Regions from separate parts of the Siminovitchia sp. FSL W7-1587 genome, predicted to be linked through region 2. Evidence: a T-box and tRNA genes for the amino acid it is inferred to sense, from the RefSeq annotation. Region 2 holds a T-box; the other holds one or more tRNA genes.
The links. The T-box of region 2 lies ahead of tyrS (tyrosine--tRNA ligase). A T-box ahead of a tRNA ligase gene usually reads a tRNA of that ligase, here a tRNA-Tyr.
Positions count from the first base shown of each region.

Region 1: it has a tRNA-Tyr gene. The T-box ahead of tyrS (tyrosine--tRNA ligase) is inferred to sense a tRNA for this amino acid. The anticodon was not compared.

Region 1 is NZ_CP150169.1:756,831-765,601, forward strand. It holds gene NST31_RS03625 (ABC transporter substrate-binding protein) at 1-160, opposite strand, end outside; gene NST31_RS03630 (DeoR/GlpR family DNA-binding transcription regulator) at 353-1,114, opposite strand; partial or broken gene NST31_RS03635 (transposase) at 2,677-3,443, opposite strand; tRNA gene NST31_RS03640 (tRNA-Leu) at 3,638-3,721, opposite strand; tRNA gene NST31_RS03645 (tRNA-Cys) at 3,732-3,805, opposite strand; tRNA gene NST31_RS03650 (tRNA-Gly) at 3,813-3,887, opposite strand; tRNA gene NST31_RS03655 (tRNA-Gln) at 3,894-3,965, opposite strand; tRNA gene NST31_RS03660 (tRNA-His) at 3,996-4,071, opposite strand; tRNA gene NST31_RS03665 (tRNA-Trp) at 4,077-4,150, opposite strand; tRNA gene NST31_RS03670 (tRNA-Tyr) at 4,156-4,240, opposite strand; tRNA gene NST31_RS03675 (tRNA-Phe) at 4,277-4,349, opposite strand; tRNA gene NST31_RS03680 (tRNA-Asp) at 4,427-4,502, opposite strand; tRNA gene NST31_RS03685 (tRNA-Met) at 4,509-4,582, opposite strand; tRNA gene NST31_RS03690 (tRNA-Glu) at 4,600-4,674, opposite strand; tRNA gene NST31_RS03695 (tRNA-Ser) at 4,695-4,787, opposite strand; tRNA gene NST31_RS03700 (tRNA-Asn) at 4,791-4,865, opposite strand; rRNA gene rrf (5S ribosomal RNA) at 4,879-4,994, opposite strand; rRNA gene NST31_RS03710 (23S ribosomal RNA) at 5,226-8,156, opposite strand; rRNA gene NST31_RS03715 (16S ribosomal RNA) at 8,676-8,771, opposite strand, start outside.
Region 2 is NZ_CP150169.1:3,588,018-3,596,788, forward strand. It holds gene acsA (acetate--CoA ligase) at 1-1,574, shown strand, start outside; gene NST31_RS16980 (hypothetical protein) at 2,579-2,731, opposite strand; gene NST31_RS16985 (transglycosylase domain-containing protein) at 2,795-5,797, opposite strand; T-box leader at 5,908-6,124, shown strand; gene tyrS (tyrosine--tRNA ligase) at 6,173-7,438, shown strand; gene NST31_RS16995 (phospholipase) at 7,512-7,778, opposite strand; gene NST31_RS17000 (hypothetical protein) at 7,859-8,026, opposite strand; gene NST31_RS17005 (hypothetical protein) at 8,046-8,255, opposite strand; gene NST31_RS17010 (GNAT family protein) at 8,568-8,771, shown strand, end outside.

The DNA of each region.
Region 1 (8,771 bases), 1.7 Mb from region 2:
TTTTTCCTCCTTGTGTCTCTGCGTTTGGATACCAATACTCAATAGTAACTGGATCTCCCTTGCCAGACTTGCCTTCTTTAGATGAATTACACCCGGTCAAAAAAACGGCTGCCAAAACAACGAAACCTAATGCTAATGTAAAAAGCTTTGTTCTCATCATGATGCCCCTTTATAATGATCTTTTCGAAAAAGTGGATACCTTATGCAGCATACTCGCAAGCGCATAATGAACTATTTGTTGCCACCTTTTCCAAGTGTTCCGTTAGTTAGTGTAAGTATTGAAATGTATGGCGACTTATGCCATTTTCATTTTTTAAAATCCATGCTACACCACCTTTAACAGACTGATATCTCAAACCGTATAAACTGTGATGCCACTATCTCGAAATGGCTGAAGGTCAAACTCTGACGCTTCCTTCCCAGTAATCAGCGTGTGGATCGAACTATTTGGAGCTACCGTATGGAGCGAAAGTTTCCCGATTTTGCTATGATCAGCAACCACAATTATTTCCCTTGCCGCCTTGATCATCCCTTGCTTGGCAGGAACCACTCGTTCATCAGGATGCATCAAGCCATATTGCGGGTGCAAAGCAGGCGTTCCAATAAACGACTTTTCAACATGCAATGACCTCAGTACATGATCCGTGAACATGCCATTCAGAAAAAAACTGGACGAATATAGTTCTCCACCAGTCAAAATCACCTTCACTCGGTGGGCATCACGCAGTTCTGCCGCGATATTTATGTCATTCGTCACTATTGTAATATCATTGCGGTGTAATAGATGTTTGACAATATGCAAAGTAGTCGTACCCGAATCGATTATAATGCTTTCCCCATCCTTCACCAGACTGGCTGCCATTTTTCCAATTCTCATTTTTTGATCCGAGTTCAGAGTGGTCCTTTCCGTAAAAGATGGCTCTTCTTGAGTCCACTGTTCCATAATGACTCCACCATGCGTTCTTTTTAGTGTGCCATTTCGTTCAATTTCAGCCAGATCCCGGCGGATTGTTGCTTCGTGGACACCAAACTGTTTTGCAAGCGCAGCGATCGTCGCCGTTCGATTCTGCCGGACATATTCGATGATCCGCATCTTTCTCTCGATAGGTAACAAAGACTTTCTCCCTTCGCACACATTTGCACAAAAATATTATTATTTGTGTTTTTTTGTTCATTTTGATTATAGTTCGGGATTATTAATACGCTATTTTTCTATGATGAAGAAAATGTAAAGAATGCGAAAAACATGTATAAAAATGTCGAAAACAGAAGAAAAATGATCCGTTGCCCAATTCACGATTTTGAGTGATCAATTTTTTGCAAAACCATTTGACCAAAAAAAACGTTGGAAACAATATTCCAAAGCCTTTTGTCACATGGATGCGTTTAAGCTCAAAAACAAAATGTCAATCATGCAAAAGTGTTTAAACACAAAAAAGCCGATTAAATCTTTGCAAATTCAATCAGCATATAACAGTTAAAACAGATGGTTACCATGTGACGAAGACATCAACTTCAGTACGGTAACCGGCTTTTGCGGTAAAGGTTGGAAGTGAGTGCGAGATATCGTTTCTCCTTCTATGAATCAGCAGCAAACTCAAGTTTTATTAATGAAAGAAACGAGAATATGTTTTTGTGAGCAAGTGAGGGGGAGAGCCATAGTGGCTGTCCTGGAGAACGAGTACATTTGATTAACATTAAAAAAGCTCATGTAGAAAACCGATTAAAGACCATCTGAATAAAATTCTAGTCATTGATCATTTACAGAATACACGCAGCTCTTCTTTCAGTTAATTGATATTCGTTATGAATAATATGATATTTACGACAAACAAAAACTTCAATCTTTAGATAAAGAAAGCCAAGTTCGATTTTCAAACACTAGCAACAATTTGCGTGGATTCATATTGTTTACATGATCGCTAACCGAGAGACTCCGAGTAAACAAGCGTTAACATGTTGAGCAGTATATGAAGAATCCCCCTTTCATATAAATGAATGAATGTCACCATTTGCCCTTAAAAGTTCGAGGATAGAAAAAGGAGTACCTCTCCAAATATCGAAAAATGAGCAAGTAACAGGCCTGTTCAATGCCGGCTATGATATTGAGCCAATCTGTCAGCAACTGGCGGATCAAGAACATGCAGAGTGTCATCCCATATAACCACGAGTAAGAGGAAATGATCGGCCTTAATGGAATTTCGCGACTACAACATGTCCTTGTGCGTTCTTATTTCTATCGTTACGACAGCTACAATACAAAATACAAGACACTGAAATATACACACAACAAACAAAGAATATGCGACGTGCCATTAACACGCACTCATATAGAGTGCGACCTGGATGATTACATTATGGACGAGCATCCAGAATTATTTCAATCCACGCACTCATATAGAGTGCGACAGCGAAAATCTCCTAATAAAAGGAAAATCATTCCCTAAATCTAGTAGGATAACCTGTTTTTGGGGATATTTCGCCTATCTTCTTTTCAATTTTACCATATATTTTCGTATTATACTGGGTTTTTTTGGTGCGGGTCCCCCGGAGATTTTATGTTCGCTTGGGGTCCGCAGCAAAGTTTACGTTCAATTTTATACAAACTGACGTTTCTCTTTTTAATTAAAATGGTTCTATGTCAAATGTTGGAGTGGGGTGAGATAGAATCTCACTTTACCCAACATGACTTCCAATTTTTTTATACTTATGTAAAAGAAGTATTCTTGCTCTTCCCCTTAGGAAGTTCCTAAATCCAAAGGCGTTCCTCTTCATGACTTTCGTTAGGTTATTAATTCTCTCCAAAAAACCATTTGAGTAAAAAGCTGTTTAGTACTTCTGTCTGCCAGTTTTTGAATGTACGGATAGCCTTCTCAAATTCAGGAATACCATCTTGTTCTACCTTCCTGTAAAAATCCATTAATCCTTTGTCTCCCCATCGGCAATAATCAATTGATATTTTCCTTCCTTTGTATCTCCCTTGTACTCATCGATGGCGATCACCCTGGGCAGTTCTTGAACCTCTGTCATTTCCTTTACGGCCAAACTGTCAAATCTGCGCATGACAGTTGATATGGAAACGCCAAACTGCTGGGCAGTTTCCTTAAATGTCTTCGCTTGCACGATCCGAACGGATACTGCCCGATTACATTCGTTAGAAAGCCGTTGATATCGATGATCAAAAGGATTCCTCCGCAAACCGCTTCCCGCACGAACAGGCATAGTGGCGCTATTTGTAGAAGAGGGACGTCAACCGTTCAAAACACTTCAAATGCTGATCTTTTGAATGCGATAATCATGAACTTTCTTAGTCCTTTCACCACAGCTTGGACACTTGTGGACCTTAACATCCATTTCTATATACGGTCTTCCACTTCTTCCACTTTTGTGATCAATACATCTTCAAGGTCGGGATTGTTATGGTAAAATTCACTTGCACGCAACTCCAATCTTTTCTTGCTTTCTCGTCAATTCAAGTATAAAAGAATTGGATGTTTGCGTGTATTTTTTTACGGGCAAATTGTGTGGAAACCCCAACATTTAGTATAGAGCCTAAAACGAAAAAAAACTCATAAACATTGATATATCAACGTTTATGAGCCTTTTCTCACTTATCTGACCTTAATTTTCTTAAAAATACCTGAGGTGGGATTCGAACCCACAAGCCCGTGAGGGCATTGGATTTTGAGTCCAACGTGTATGCCAGTTCCACCACTCAGGCGTGATAAAATTGGAGGCGGCAACCGGATTCGAACCGGTGGTAAGGGTGTTGCAGACCCGTGCCTTACCACTTGGCTATGCCGCCAAGGTTTTGGAGCGGAAGACGGGGTTCGAACCCGCGACCCCCACCTTGGCAAGGTGGTGTTCTACCACTGAACTACTTCCGCAATATACTGGGCTAGCTGGATTCGAACCAACGAATCACGGAGTCAAAGTCCGTTGCCTTACCGCTTGGCTATAGCCCATCGTTAGTTAAATGATACTATAAATATAAATGGGGCGACTAGTGGGAATCGAACCCACGAGTGTCGGAGCCACAATCCGATGCGTTAACCACTTCGCCATAGCCGCCACTTTGGCAGGGGTAGTAGGAATCGAACCCACACTGGAGGTTTTGGAGACCTCTGTTCTACCGTTAAACTATACCCCTAATCATGGTGGTGGGGGACGGATTCGAACCGCCGAACCCTGAGGGAGCGGATTTACAGTCCGCCGCGTTTAGCCACTTCGCTACCCCACCGAGAAAGTAATTATCTGGTTAGTTAGTTTTAGAAGGTGGCTCAGGACGGAATCGAACCGCCGACACAAGGATTTTCAGTCCTTTGCTCTACCGACTGAGCTACTGAGCCGTATATCATTTAAACGATGACAATTTTTAAAAACGCTCATCATCAGTATCTATGCAACAAGTGGATGGTATTAAAAATGGCGGTCCCGACGGGAATCGAACCCGCGATCTCCTGCGTGACAGGCAGGCATGTTAACCGCTACACTACGGGACCTGTTGATTGCGGGGGCAGGATTTGAACCTGCGACCTTCGGGTTATGAGCCCGACGAGCTACCGAACTGCTCCACCCCGCGACAATGAAAATAAAATATGGTGACCCCTACGGGATTCGAACCCGTGTTACCGCCGTGAAAGGGCGGTGTCTTAACCGCTTGACCAAGGGGCCGTATATATAAAGAGCTTATATGGCGGAGAGCAAGGGATTTGAACCCTTGAGACGGCGGTAGCCGCCTACACGATTTCCAATCGTGCTCCTTCGGCCAGCTCGGACAGCTCTCCGTATGGCTCCGCAGGTAGGATTCGAACCTACGACCGATCGGTTAACAGCCGATAGCTCTACCACTGAGCTACTGCGGAATAATATTGTTTTGCCCGGCAGCGTCCTGCTCTCACAAGGGGAAGCCCCTCATTACCATCGGCGCTGAAGAACTTAACTTCCGTGTTCGGGATGGGAACGGGTGTTGCCTCTTCGCTATCGCCACCAGACAAAAACAACGACATCTTTTATTATAATAGGTTTTATGTATATTTCAAGAGTTTTTTCATTCTCTCAAAACCGGGATACATGAGAAGAAGTCCGAGAACCGTTTTTGTTCAATCCAGCTCCGGACGCTATCGCTTTGCGTCACTTCGCTTCTTCTGGCAAAGTCGATTGACTTTTCCGCCAGAAGCTCCAGTGAGCTGCAGCGATGGACAAGCGTCCTGCGCTTTTTATATTTGATTAAGTCCTCGATCGATTAGTATCCGTCAGCTCCATGTGTCGCCACACTTCCACACCGGACCTATCTACCTGATCATCTTTCAGGGATCTTACGTTGCCTGGCAAGCCAGACAATGGGAAATCTCATCTTGAGGGGGGCTTCATGCTTAGATGCTTTCAGCACTTATCCCTTCCGCACATAGCTACCCAGCTATGCCTCTGGCGAGACAACTGGTACACCAGCGGTGCGTCCATCCCGGTCCTCTCGTACTAAGGACAGCTCCTCTCAAATTTCCTGCGCCCGCGACGGATAGGGACCGAACTGTCTCACGACGTTCTGAACCCAGCTCGCGTACCGCTTTAATGGGCGAACAGCCCAACCCTTGGGACCGACTACAGCCCCAGGATGCGATGAGCCGACATCGAGGTGCCAAACCTCCCCGTCGATGTGAACTCTTGGGGGAGATAAGCCTGTTATCCCCGGGGTAGCTTTTATCCGTTGAGCGATGGCCCTTCCATGCGGAACCACCGGATCACTAAGCCCGACTTTCGTCCCTGCTCGACTTGTAGGTCTCGCAGTCAAGCTCCCTTCTGCCTTTACACTCTGCGAATGATTTCCAACCATTCTGAGGGAACCTTTGGGCGCCTCCGTTACCTTTTAGGAGGCGACCGCCCCAGTCAAACTGCCTGCCTGACACTGTCTCCCAACCCGATCAGGGTCGCGGGTTAGACGGTCCATACAGCCAGGGTAGTATCCCACCGTTGCCTCCACGGAAGCTGGCGCTCCCGTTTCCATGGCTCCTACCTATCCTGTACAAGCTGCACAGACAGTCAATATCAAGCTACAGTAAAGCTCCACGGGGTCTTTCCGTCCTGTCGCGGGTAACCTGCATCTTCACAGGTACTATAATTTCACCGAGTCTCTCGTTGAGACAGTGCCCAGATCGTTGCGCCTTTCGTGCGGGTCGGAACTTACCCGACAAGGAATTTCGCTACCTTAGGACCGTTATAGTTACGGCCGCCGTTTACTGGGGCTTCAATTCGAAGCTTCGCCTAAGCTGACCTCTCCTCTTAACCTTCCAGCACCGGGCAGGCGTCAGCCCCTATACTTCGCCTTGCGGCTTCGCAGAGACCTGTGTTTTTGCTAAACAGTCGCCTGGGCCTATTCACTGCGGCTTCTCAGGGCTATTCACCCTAAAAAGCACCCCTTCTCCCGAAGTTACGGGGTCATTTTGCCGAGTTCCTTAACGAGAGTTCTCTCGCTCACCTTAGGATTCTCTCCTCGCCTACCTGTGTCGGTTTGCGGTACGGGCGCCTATTGCCTCGCTAGAAGCTTTTCTCGGCAGTGTGGAATCAGGAACTTCGGTACTTTTTTTCCCTCGCCATCACAGCTCAGCCTACACGGTAAGCGGATTTGCCTACTTACCGGCCTTACTGCTTGGACGCGCTTTTCCAGCTGCGCGCTTGCCTTATCCTCCTGCGTCCCTCCATCACTCAAACGGCAATGAGGCGGTACAGGAATCTCAACCTGTTATCCATCGCCTACGCCTTTCGGCCTCGGCTTAGGTCCCGACTTACCCTGAGCGGACGAGCCTTCCTCAGGAAACCTTAGGCTTTCGGTGGAAGGGATTCTCACCCTTCTTTCGCTACTCATACCGGCATTCTCACTTCCAAGCACTCCACCGCCTCTTTCAAGACGACTTCGCCGCGCTTGGAACGCTCTCCTACCATTGCTATTGCAATCCACAGCTTCGGTGATACGTTTAGCCCCGGTACATTTTCGGCGCAGAGTCACTCGACCAGTGAGCTATTACGCACTCTTTGAATGGTGGCTGCTTCTAAGCCAACATCCTGGTTGTCTAAGCAACTCCACATCCTTTTCCACTTAACGTATACTTGGGGACCTTAGCTGGTGGTCTGGGTTGTTTCCCTCTCGACTACGGATCTTATCACTCGCAGTCTGACTCCCAAGGATAAGTATTTGGCATTCGGAGTTTGTCTGAAGTCGGTAACCCGATGAGGGCCCCTCGTCCAAACAGTGCTCTACCTCCAATACTCTCACCTTGAGGCTAGCCCTAAAGCTATTTCGGAGAGAACCAGCTATCTCCAGGTTCGATTGGAATTTCACCCCTACCCACACCTCATCCCCGCATTTTTCAACATACGTGGGTTCGGGCCTCCAGTCAGTGTTACCTGACCTTCACCCTGGACATGGGTAGATCACCTGGTTTCGGGTCTGCGACCTCATACTCTTGCGCCCTATTCAGACTCGCTTTCGCTGCGGCTCCGTCTTTTCAACTTAACCTTGCATGAAATCGCAACTCGCCGGTTCATTCTACAAAAGGCACGCCATCACACACGCGGTGCTCTGACTACTTGTAGGCACACGGTTTCAGGTTCTATTTCACTCCCCTCCCGGGGTGCTTTTCACCTTTCCCTCACGGTACTGGTTCACTATCGGTCACTAGGGAGTATTTAGCCTTGGGAGATGGTCCTCCCGGATTCCGACGGGATTTCTCGTGTCCCGCCGTACTCAGGATCCACTCGGGAGGGATCGACGTTTCAACTACAGGGCTGTTACCTTCTTTGGCCGGCCTTTCCAGGCCGCTTCGTCTACGCCGTTCCTTTGTCACTCCACTTTGAGTGTCCTACAACCCCGAAAGGCAAGCCTTTCGGTTTGGGCTCTTCCCGTTTCGCTCGCCGCTACTGGGGGAATCGATTTTTCTTTCTCTTCCTCCGGGTACTTAGATGTTTCAGTTCCCCGGGTATGCCTTCCATTCCCTATGGATTCAGAAATGGATACTGCCTCATTACTGGCAGTGGGTTTCCCCATTCGGAAATCTCCGGATCAGCTTGCTTACAGCTCCCCGAAGCATATCGGTGTTCGTCCCGTCCTTCATCGGCTCCTAGTGCCAAGGCATTCACCGTGCGCCCTTATTAACTTAATCTTTTTTCGGTCAACGATTAGCATCGAATCTCTGTGTCAGCTCCCTCATTCACGTCATCACGCACTCGTAGTGCGCTCTGGTGCTCATTCGGTCGCTTCCTTGATCTTCTCGCTTCTCGTTGCCCTTTGGTTTTTGCTCAAAAATAAGCAACGCTCGTTTTTTCGAACTGCTTGCTTCTTTTCGCCTAACCTAAAGGTTTTACACTTCTTATGGTTGCTCCATAATGGATCATCCATAAAGTGAACGATTCTCGGTTTGTTTCTTCTCATGTTATCCGGTTTTCAAAGAACGAAGCTGCTGACTTCCATCACGTCATGTGATTGATCAGCGCCTATGCTTCATGCAGCTTTGCGACGAGGTGAAGTTCCTCGAACACGCTGTGCCGCAAGTGAGCACATGTTTTGAGAGTTGTTTGACCTCTCAAAACTAAACGAAACGAAAGCGTCAATTCGTATCTATTGGAAATGTCCAGTTGCGGCTCCTGCCGAGCAGTCGCCTCCACATTTCAATTATCCTTAGAAAGGAGGTGATCCAGCCGCACCTTCCGATACGGCTACCTTGTTACGACTTCACCCCAATCATCTGTCCCACCTTCGGCGGCTGGCTCCAAATGGT
Region 2 (8,771 bases):
TTGACCGTCATGCAGAAACCTTTCGGAAAAATAAAGTCGCCCTTTATTACCGGGACGAGTCAAGAAAGGAAACATATACGTTCGAAGAAATGAAAGAGCTTTCTAATAAAGCGGGAAATGTTTTAAAAACATACGGCGGTGTCAATAAAGGAGACCGTGTTTTTATTTTTATGCCGCGTTCGCCTGAATTATATTTTTCTATTTTGGGAGCCATTAAGCTCGGCGCGATTGTAGGCCCCCTGTTTGAGGCTTTTATGGAAGGAGCGGTCAAAGACAGGCTTGAAGACAGTGAGGCAAAAGTGCTTGTGACAACGCCTGACTTGGTTCATAGGGTTCCGGTAGATGAACTTCCTGCATTGAAAGCCATTTTTCTAGTAGGAGAAAACATTGAGGAAACCGGGCCGTTTATTAATTTTAACAAGAAAATGAAAGAAGCGGACAAGCATTTGGAGATAGAGTGGGTCGATCGCGAAGACGGCCTGATTTTGCATTATACGTCCGGGTCAACGGGAAGGCCAAAAGGTGTTTTGCACGTTCATAATGCCATGATTCAACATTATCAAACTGCCCGTTGGGTGTTGGATTTGCAGGAAGACGATATTTACTGGTGCACGGCCGATCCCGGCTGGGTAACGGGCACTTCCTACGGAATTTTCGGTCCTTGGCTTACGGGAACTTCGAATGTGATTACAGGCGGTCGTTTTAAGCCGGAAAATTGGTACCAAGCGATTGAGGACTACGGTGTGACGGTTTGGTATAGCGCTCCAACGGCATTTCGGATGTTGATGGGTGCAGGTGATGAACTTGTTGAAAAATATGACCTATCTTCACTTCGGCATATTTTGAGCGTCGGCGAACCGCTAAATCCGGAAGTGATTCGTTGGGGAATGAAAGTGTTTGGCAAACGTATTCATGATACATGGTGGATGACGGAAACAGGCGCCATTGTGGTTGCCAATTATCCTTGTATGGAGATAAAGCCTGGATCGATGGGGAAAGCGATCCCTGGGGTGGAAGTCGCCATTGTGGATGATCGGGGGAATATATTGCCACCAAACCGGATGGGCAATCTCGCCATTAAAAAAGGCTGGCCGGCGATGATGCGGGAGATATGGAAAAATCCACAAAAATATGATTCTTACTTCCTTCCAGGAGGATGGTATGTATCGGGAGATTCCGCCTTTATGGATGAAGAAGGATATGTTTGGTTCCAAGGCCGAATCGACGATGTCATTATGACATCCGGCGAGCGGGTAGGTCCGTTTGAAGTAGAGAGCAAACTGCTTGAACACCCTGCCGTGGCAGAAGCGGGTGTCATCGGGAAGCCGGATCCTGTCCGCGGGGAAATCATTAAAGCATTTGTTGCACTGATGGAAGATTACGAACCAAGTGAGGAATTGAAAGAGGATATCCGCCAATTCGTCAAAACGGGGCTGGCTGCTCATGCCGCACCTCGTGAAATCGAGTTCCGGGACAAGCTTCCAAAAACGCGCAGCGGCAAAATCATGCGCCGTGTCTTGAAATCATGGGAACTCGGACTGCCGGCAGGCGACTTGTCGACGATGGAGGACTAACCATAAAAAAGCTGTCCCAAAAGTGAAATGTTTCTGTCAAGTAGACAGTGGAAGCGGCTTGAACCCTGATTTTTTGAGGGCTTAAGCCGTTTCATCTTTATTGCTAGCGCTGATAGACCTTGAATTAATTCATGATCTGGGTCTACTGAAGTTTACAAGGTTTTCTATTTTTGGGTAGGAACGAAAGTCAAAGGGTAGGAGCGAAAATCCAATGAAGGGGGCCATGTACAAACAAAATGCTGATCAATCGCCTGAAGTTTCCCTGCCATGTAGCGTTCAATTAAATCCAACCTAGTCAAAAGCAGAGAATACATCAAATCGTTGGGACATTCAAGAATCTTGAAATGGTTCTGCGGCCATTTTTTCATTGATTCATTCAATGCGGCTTTTTGCTTAAATTCCTTCGTCTGATCTTGTCATCCACGACTTATTTACCTATTTCATTAAATTTTTTCCTGAAATTCAGGTGCTTTTTCACGAGCGCTGTCACTTCTGCTCGTTCGGAATAACTTCGCTTTAAAAAAGTAACAACGAAAACGACTTCACCAACATTTCAATGTGCTTGTGTGATTTGAAACACGATTGCTTGTTGAATGCCAGAAACTATCAGTTTTTTAAATAGCCTCTTTTAAAATGTTACTCACTCATTTGATTGATCATTTGAATATAAAAAAGCTAAGAAAAATGATATTGATAAAACAAGAGGAGTAAATAACACAATATTCATAAAAAACCCATTTACCTTTATCCATTCTATAGCTACATTGCTTTCATGAAATGCAACAAAATCAGGGTTTTCCAATGCTATGAGGAATCTGTTTAGTATGACTCATAAACAAAACATGAATAGAGAGTGAATACTCATCTTTGTTGAAATGAATTTTCATACTCCTTAATCCCTTTTTTATATGCGGTATATTCATTATATTACAATAATTGATGATGGTCATTTGTTAAGGGAAAAAATAAAGCCCCTCAAAGAACTTCATGAGTAAAGAATTTCTTTATTTTTCATGGTCCTTCTTTTGTAAAAAGATGTAGGATATCGTAAATTTCACATATATTCTCTCAATCGCTTGAATCTGTTTGTTGTGCTCTTTTTCGGCCAAACCGACTGCCCTGCATTTATCTTTCACATTCAAGTCAATTCTTGTCATGAGGGAACATCAGCTCAAAAGCGAACCTGCTCCGCCCTGGGAGCAGGTTTCTTTTGGAATATTTTATTGATTCGGTTCCTCTTTTTTATCTGGAACCGGATTGCCGCCATTTTCGTTCCCGTTCCCGTCGTTTCCACCTTGGTTAGGCTCTTTTGGTTCTTCCTTTTTCCCGTCATCTTTCTGTTGGTCTTTTGGCTCCTCTTTTGGTTCCTCTTTTTTAGGCGGCGGTGTATTTGGAGCCGGTGGTGTTGGTGCTTGTTGTTCCTTGTTGTTATCTTTATCTTTGTTTTTATCAACTTCGGTTTGTTTCTTTTGAGTATCCTCTGTTTTTGCCGGTTTGTTTACTTGCTTGGTTTCCATTTTGTTGGACGGTGCCGATTCACGGCCGGCAATATCGACGGCCACTACATAATACGAACCGCCGCCCGCCCGGTAGGATAGAGAAGAACCGGATGCGATAGACGCGACTCTTTTGCCTGACCCGGAATAGACCCGATAACCAACGACATCATGGCTGGGAGATTCATTCCAAGTGAGCAATCCGTTAGACATGGTGGTTGAAACACTTGCCGGTGCCTTTCCATCGTCCCGCATGATCGCTCCGGCAGCCAGTAAGTTTTTCCACCTTGGATCATTGTCCGGAATCAAATAAGCCGGATTGATCGCTCGTCCAAGTGAGATTTGTTTCACGAATTCTGGACTGAGCATACCGCCTGGTTTTGTAAATTCTTGTGGTGTGGAAGGCAGAGCCATGTATTTTTTTCCTTTGATCATGACGTACCGCCCGTTTCCTAAACTATTATCGACCTTCGTCGGCACAAATTTCGCGTTAAACAGATCAGACTGTACCAAGCCTGCTGCTGAACAGGCTTTTGATGGAAGCATTCCGGAAATGCCGCAATACGAACGCCGTACAATTCCACCTGGCATCTTGAACCTTTCTTTTGGTTTGACCAGGTCGGGAGCCGCGTCATAGGCGCCATTCATTAATCTTGCCCATATGTTGAGATTGCGTCTTCCTTCACTTCCATCAGTTGAAAGTGGGGCCGGCTTCCCATATCCAATCCAGGCGCCAAGTGTGACATTTGGATTGGAAGCAACGAACCATGCATCATTCGGTCCATTCGTTGTTCCCGTTTTTCCAGCCCAATCCGCTGAAAATTTTAGCATTCCGGGGACAGCAGAAGCCGTTCCGTATCTAAGCACATCTCGCATCATGTCAATCATTAAATAAGATGTTTGTGGGCTAAATACATCGACAGGCTTGGCTTTATGTTCATAAATAATATTGCCGTCATGATCCGTAATTTTTTCAATCATATAGGCATCGATGAATTTACCGCCATTGGCGAATGTCGTGAAAGCATTCGTGTTTTCTTCCACTGTAACCCCGTCTTCAACCCCGCCGAGTGCAGCGGCTATGTTGGTATGATCCGCTTTCGTCAGTGTCGTAAATCCCATTTTTTCCAAATAAGCGGCCGGGTTGTTGTTGACCGTTTTTAAGTACGTATAAACGGCGGAGGCGTTGTACGAATGGGCAAGCGCTTTTCGGGATGAAACAAGTCCATAATACCTGCCTGAATAGTTTCTAAAAACTTTACCGCCTGTTGAGAGTGGAATATCTGCCACAACCGCGCCAGGAGCGCTGAGCCCCATTTCCATAGCAGGCGCGTAGACGAGTAGTGGTTTCATCGTTGAACCATTTTGCCGCTTTGCCTTGGTGGCATGGTTCGTTGCTTCCAGTTTATGGTCGCGGCCGCCGACAAAGCTTAATATTTTACCGGTTTTATTTTCAATTAAAATGGCTCCCACTTGGACAGGTTCTTTGATTTCCTCCAATTTTCCCGTTTCCGGATTTCTCTCCTGCCTAACTTTCGTATAACCGTAATTGTTGTATTCATCTTTTACTTTTTGATGAGTGTCATATATTTGTTTATGAATTGTCGTATGGATATGATAGCCGTTGTGCCGGATGTCCCGACGTGCCAAAGTCTCATACTTGTTGTAAAGGCCCTTGTCCTTTTGCAAGTCCTTTTCACTGTAACCATCTTTCTTGGCAAGGATTTCCATCAATATGGTAATGCCGCGTCTTTCAATTTCTTCGGTCAGATATGGATATTGCTCATAAGCCCGCGGCTGTGGCTTGATAAAATCGCCTACAATATTATAATGAATCGCTTCTTCATATTCTTTTTGGGTAATAAACTCTTCTGCGCGCATCCGGGCCAAGACGGTTTTCATCCTGTTTAAGCCGGGTTCAAGAAGCGATTCCTCTTTTAATCCGCCGCCGTTGGCAAATGGCGTATATCTGAACGGGCTTTGCGGCAAGCCGGCAATAAAAGCTGCTTGCGGCAAGTTCAGCTCTTTCGCATCCACCCCGAATATTCCTCTTGCCGCGGCCTGAACCCCGCCAATATTTTGTCCAGATGAATTTCTGCCAAATGTAGAAACATTCAAATAAGCTTCTAAAATTTCATCTTTTTCAAGAAACTTTTCAAGCCTTAGGGCAAGCAGGATTTCTTTTGCTTTTCGGTCAAAAGAAACTTCGTTCGTTAAAATTTGGTTTTTAATGAGCTGTTGTGTCAAAGTACTGCCGCCTGTTTGGACAGAAGAGTTGGTTAACTCCTGAAAAACAGCCCTCATTAAAGCTTTGGGAACGACCCCTTTATGCTCGTAAAAATACTCATCCTCTGTCGCGATGACGGCTTTTTTCAAATGATCCGAAACTTCTTCAATGCTGACTTCTTCTCTGTCAATGTCAGACTGGAGTTTCCCCAAATAAATATTGTCGGCAAAATAAAGCTTGGATGTTTCTTCATAATGGAAAATCTCCTGTTTCATATTGGAAGCGGGCCGGACTTTTTCATCTTTTACAAGTGATGCAAAATAGCCGGCGCCAACTCCGCCTGCAAAGATGCCTCCCAGTACGAGAAATATCGTCAATAGAAAGGTCAAGTTCCACGCCACGCCATATGTAATCCGGAAACCTTTCATCCATTCTTTTTTCTCAATGGTAAAAGCACGCTGTTTAAGTCGCTCCCATCGTGCCTTCAAAAAACTCTTCATACAAATACCTCCTGAAATCACAACTAATTATAGCATATGGAAGGCGTTTTTTCGTGACAATTTGACATGGCGGTGCATTGTAGCTACAATATTTTCTATACAACGATATATATTGAGCTAAGAATGGATCAAGTAGTCGACTGTCCCTGTTATGAAGAGAACCGGTGGTTGGTGAAAACCGGTACAAACAGTACGATGAAATACTTCCAGGAGCTTTTGCCGTGAACTTTCATAGTAGCGGCAAACGGTAAGAACCGTTATATCGATGAGCGGGGAAATTTGATTTCCCAAGTTGGGTGGTAACGCGGTGAATAAATCGTCCCTTCGTAGACAACGAAGGGGCGTTTTCTATTTTTAAACAGAAGGCAGGGAAATATGTTGAAGCAATTATTAGATGACTTAAAGTGGCGCGGCATTATTTATCAACAAACGGATGAAGAAGGCATAAAAGAAATTTTGGAGAAGGAAAAAATTTCTTTATACTGTGGAGTCGATCCCACGGCAGACAGCATGCATATTGGACATTTATTGCCGTTTCTGACAATGCGCCGCTTTCAAAAACACGGGCATCGTCCGATCGTTTTGGTCGGAGGATTTACGGGACAGATTGGTGATCCGAGCGGTAAAAAAGAAGAAAGGCAGTTACAAACGCTGGAACAGGTTGAAAAAAATGTTCAAGGCATTAAGGCCCAATTGAGGCGGATTTTTGACTTTACGGGTGAAAACCGTGCTCGTATGACAAACAACTATGAGTGGCTCGGTTCAATGGACTTAGCGACATTTTTGCGTGATTTTGGCAAGCATATCGGCGTGAATTATATGCTTGCGAAAGAAACTGTTGCTACTCGTCTGGAAACGGGCATTTCCTTTACGGAATTCACCTATACGCTTCTGCAGGCGATCGATTTTCTGCACCTCTATAAAGAATACGGCTGTAAAATGCAAATTGGCGGTAGCGATCAGTGGGGGAACATTACGACAGGACTTGAATTTATCCGCAAAATGGCGGGAGAGGATGCCAAAGCCTACGGTTTAACGATTCCGCTCGTTACGAAAGCGGACGGAACAAAGTTTGGGAAAACGGAGGGAGGCGCCATTTGGCTTGATCCTGAAAAGACGACTCCTTACGAATTTTATCAATTTTGGATTAACACGGCCGATGCAGATACGGTTCAATACTTAAAGTATTTTACGTTCCTTGAGCGGGAAGAAATTGAAGCGCTTGAAAAATCACTGAAAGAAGAGCCGCATCTTCGCAAAGCACAAAAGGCGCTTGCTGAAGAAATGACACGTTTGATTCATGGGGAAGAAGCGCTTCAGCAGGCGATCCGGATTACCGAAGCTCTCTTTAGCGGTAATATAAAAGAGCTATCTATAGAAGAAATTGAACAAGGCTTTAAAGATGTTCCTTCATATGAGCATCAAGCTGAAGAAACAAATGGACTCGTGGATTTGCTCGTAGCCGCCAAAATTTCGCCGTCTAAGAGGCAGGCGAGGGAAGATATTCAAAATGGAGCGATTTCCGTTAATGGGGACCGAATCACCGACACCGGGTATGAGCTTGGGGAAAAAGACAGGCTCGGCGGAAAATTCACGATCATCCGTCGCGGGAAGAAAAAATACCATTTAATTCAATATTAAAAGTGAAACTCGGCAGCCTTCTGGCTTGCCGGGTTTTTTCATGAAAAATATTCCCGAATTCAATCCGATTATTTTAGCCGCAAAAGAACGCGGTTTTTAATCTCATAAAGTTGTACATAAGCGCACTGGCCCGGCCTTTTTGTGTGTACGGTTCGATTTTTGGTTTTAAACAATGCATAAACTCATGATCGCATATACAGGGATGAATATTGTTTTGCAGACAGTAGTCGTGTCTCATGCAACAAGCATCCACATCATTTACGGGAGCTCCAGGGCCGCTGCAGCCGGGGCCGCACCAATTGTACCCTGGAAAAAGACAAAGACCCCGGCTTCTTCTCATGGCTCTTCGCAATCACAACACCTCCTGTATTAATATATGGAGGGATTGGAATATTGGCGATGGCATACGTCTTTTACCATTTAAATTGGTTTGTCGCCACTTTTTTCCTTTGGTGCTTTTTGCTCATTGTTTTTGTTTCTGCTCAGTCTATTTCCGGAGCTATATTCATAACCAAAATGTAGTCCGCCTGTTTTATTTTCATAATCGCCTGTTGTTACTCGATACTGCTTTTTTCCTTTTTGAACCATTTCGCGCGTTCTGCCTCCTTTAATAAGATTGTTCCCGATCATCTTCTTGAATGGATGCCTGCATTTCTTCCTCGTCAGGCTTTTGAAAACCTTTCTCCGGCTTGCCGGCGTTTTCAATGTCGCCGGAAGTTTCATAACCGCCAATATTCTTATTAGATGTCGTTCCGTAAAGGCCCATGCCATCTAATTCAGCATTCACGTTCTTTTGTCCTTTCTGTTTCTTGTCCAATGTTTCCACCTCCTACTGGTAATATGTCCTGAGAGGGATGAAATATGAGGAAAGGAAAAGCCTTAGAATCGGGAGCGGGCCGCAAATCTAAAGCTTCAGGGGCTTTTTCTAAAAAGATGTAATGATATGAAATTTTAACGTTTGATAATGGGTCATATTTTCCAGGACGAATGTGATATTATTCATGGAAAGGCTGGACATGTTTCAGTTGGGGACCGACAAAACAAATGTAAAGGATCAATTATCAGTCTAGCTTTTTTCTTTGGAAAAAATGTTGATCCGAAATTGAAAACTTGCGGGGAGTGACGGAGAATGCTGTTTGAATCAGAAAGATTAAGGTTAAGACAAATGACAACAGAGGATATAGAACTTTATCATGCATGGAGAAATGATATAGAGGTCATGCGTACAACGAATCCTTTTTTAGATGTATATCCGTTGGAAGCAACGAGACAATTTGTGGAGCAAATCATTTTGGGCTCCTCATCAGCAAAAAGTTATATGATCATTGAAAAA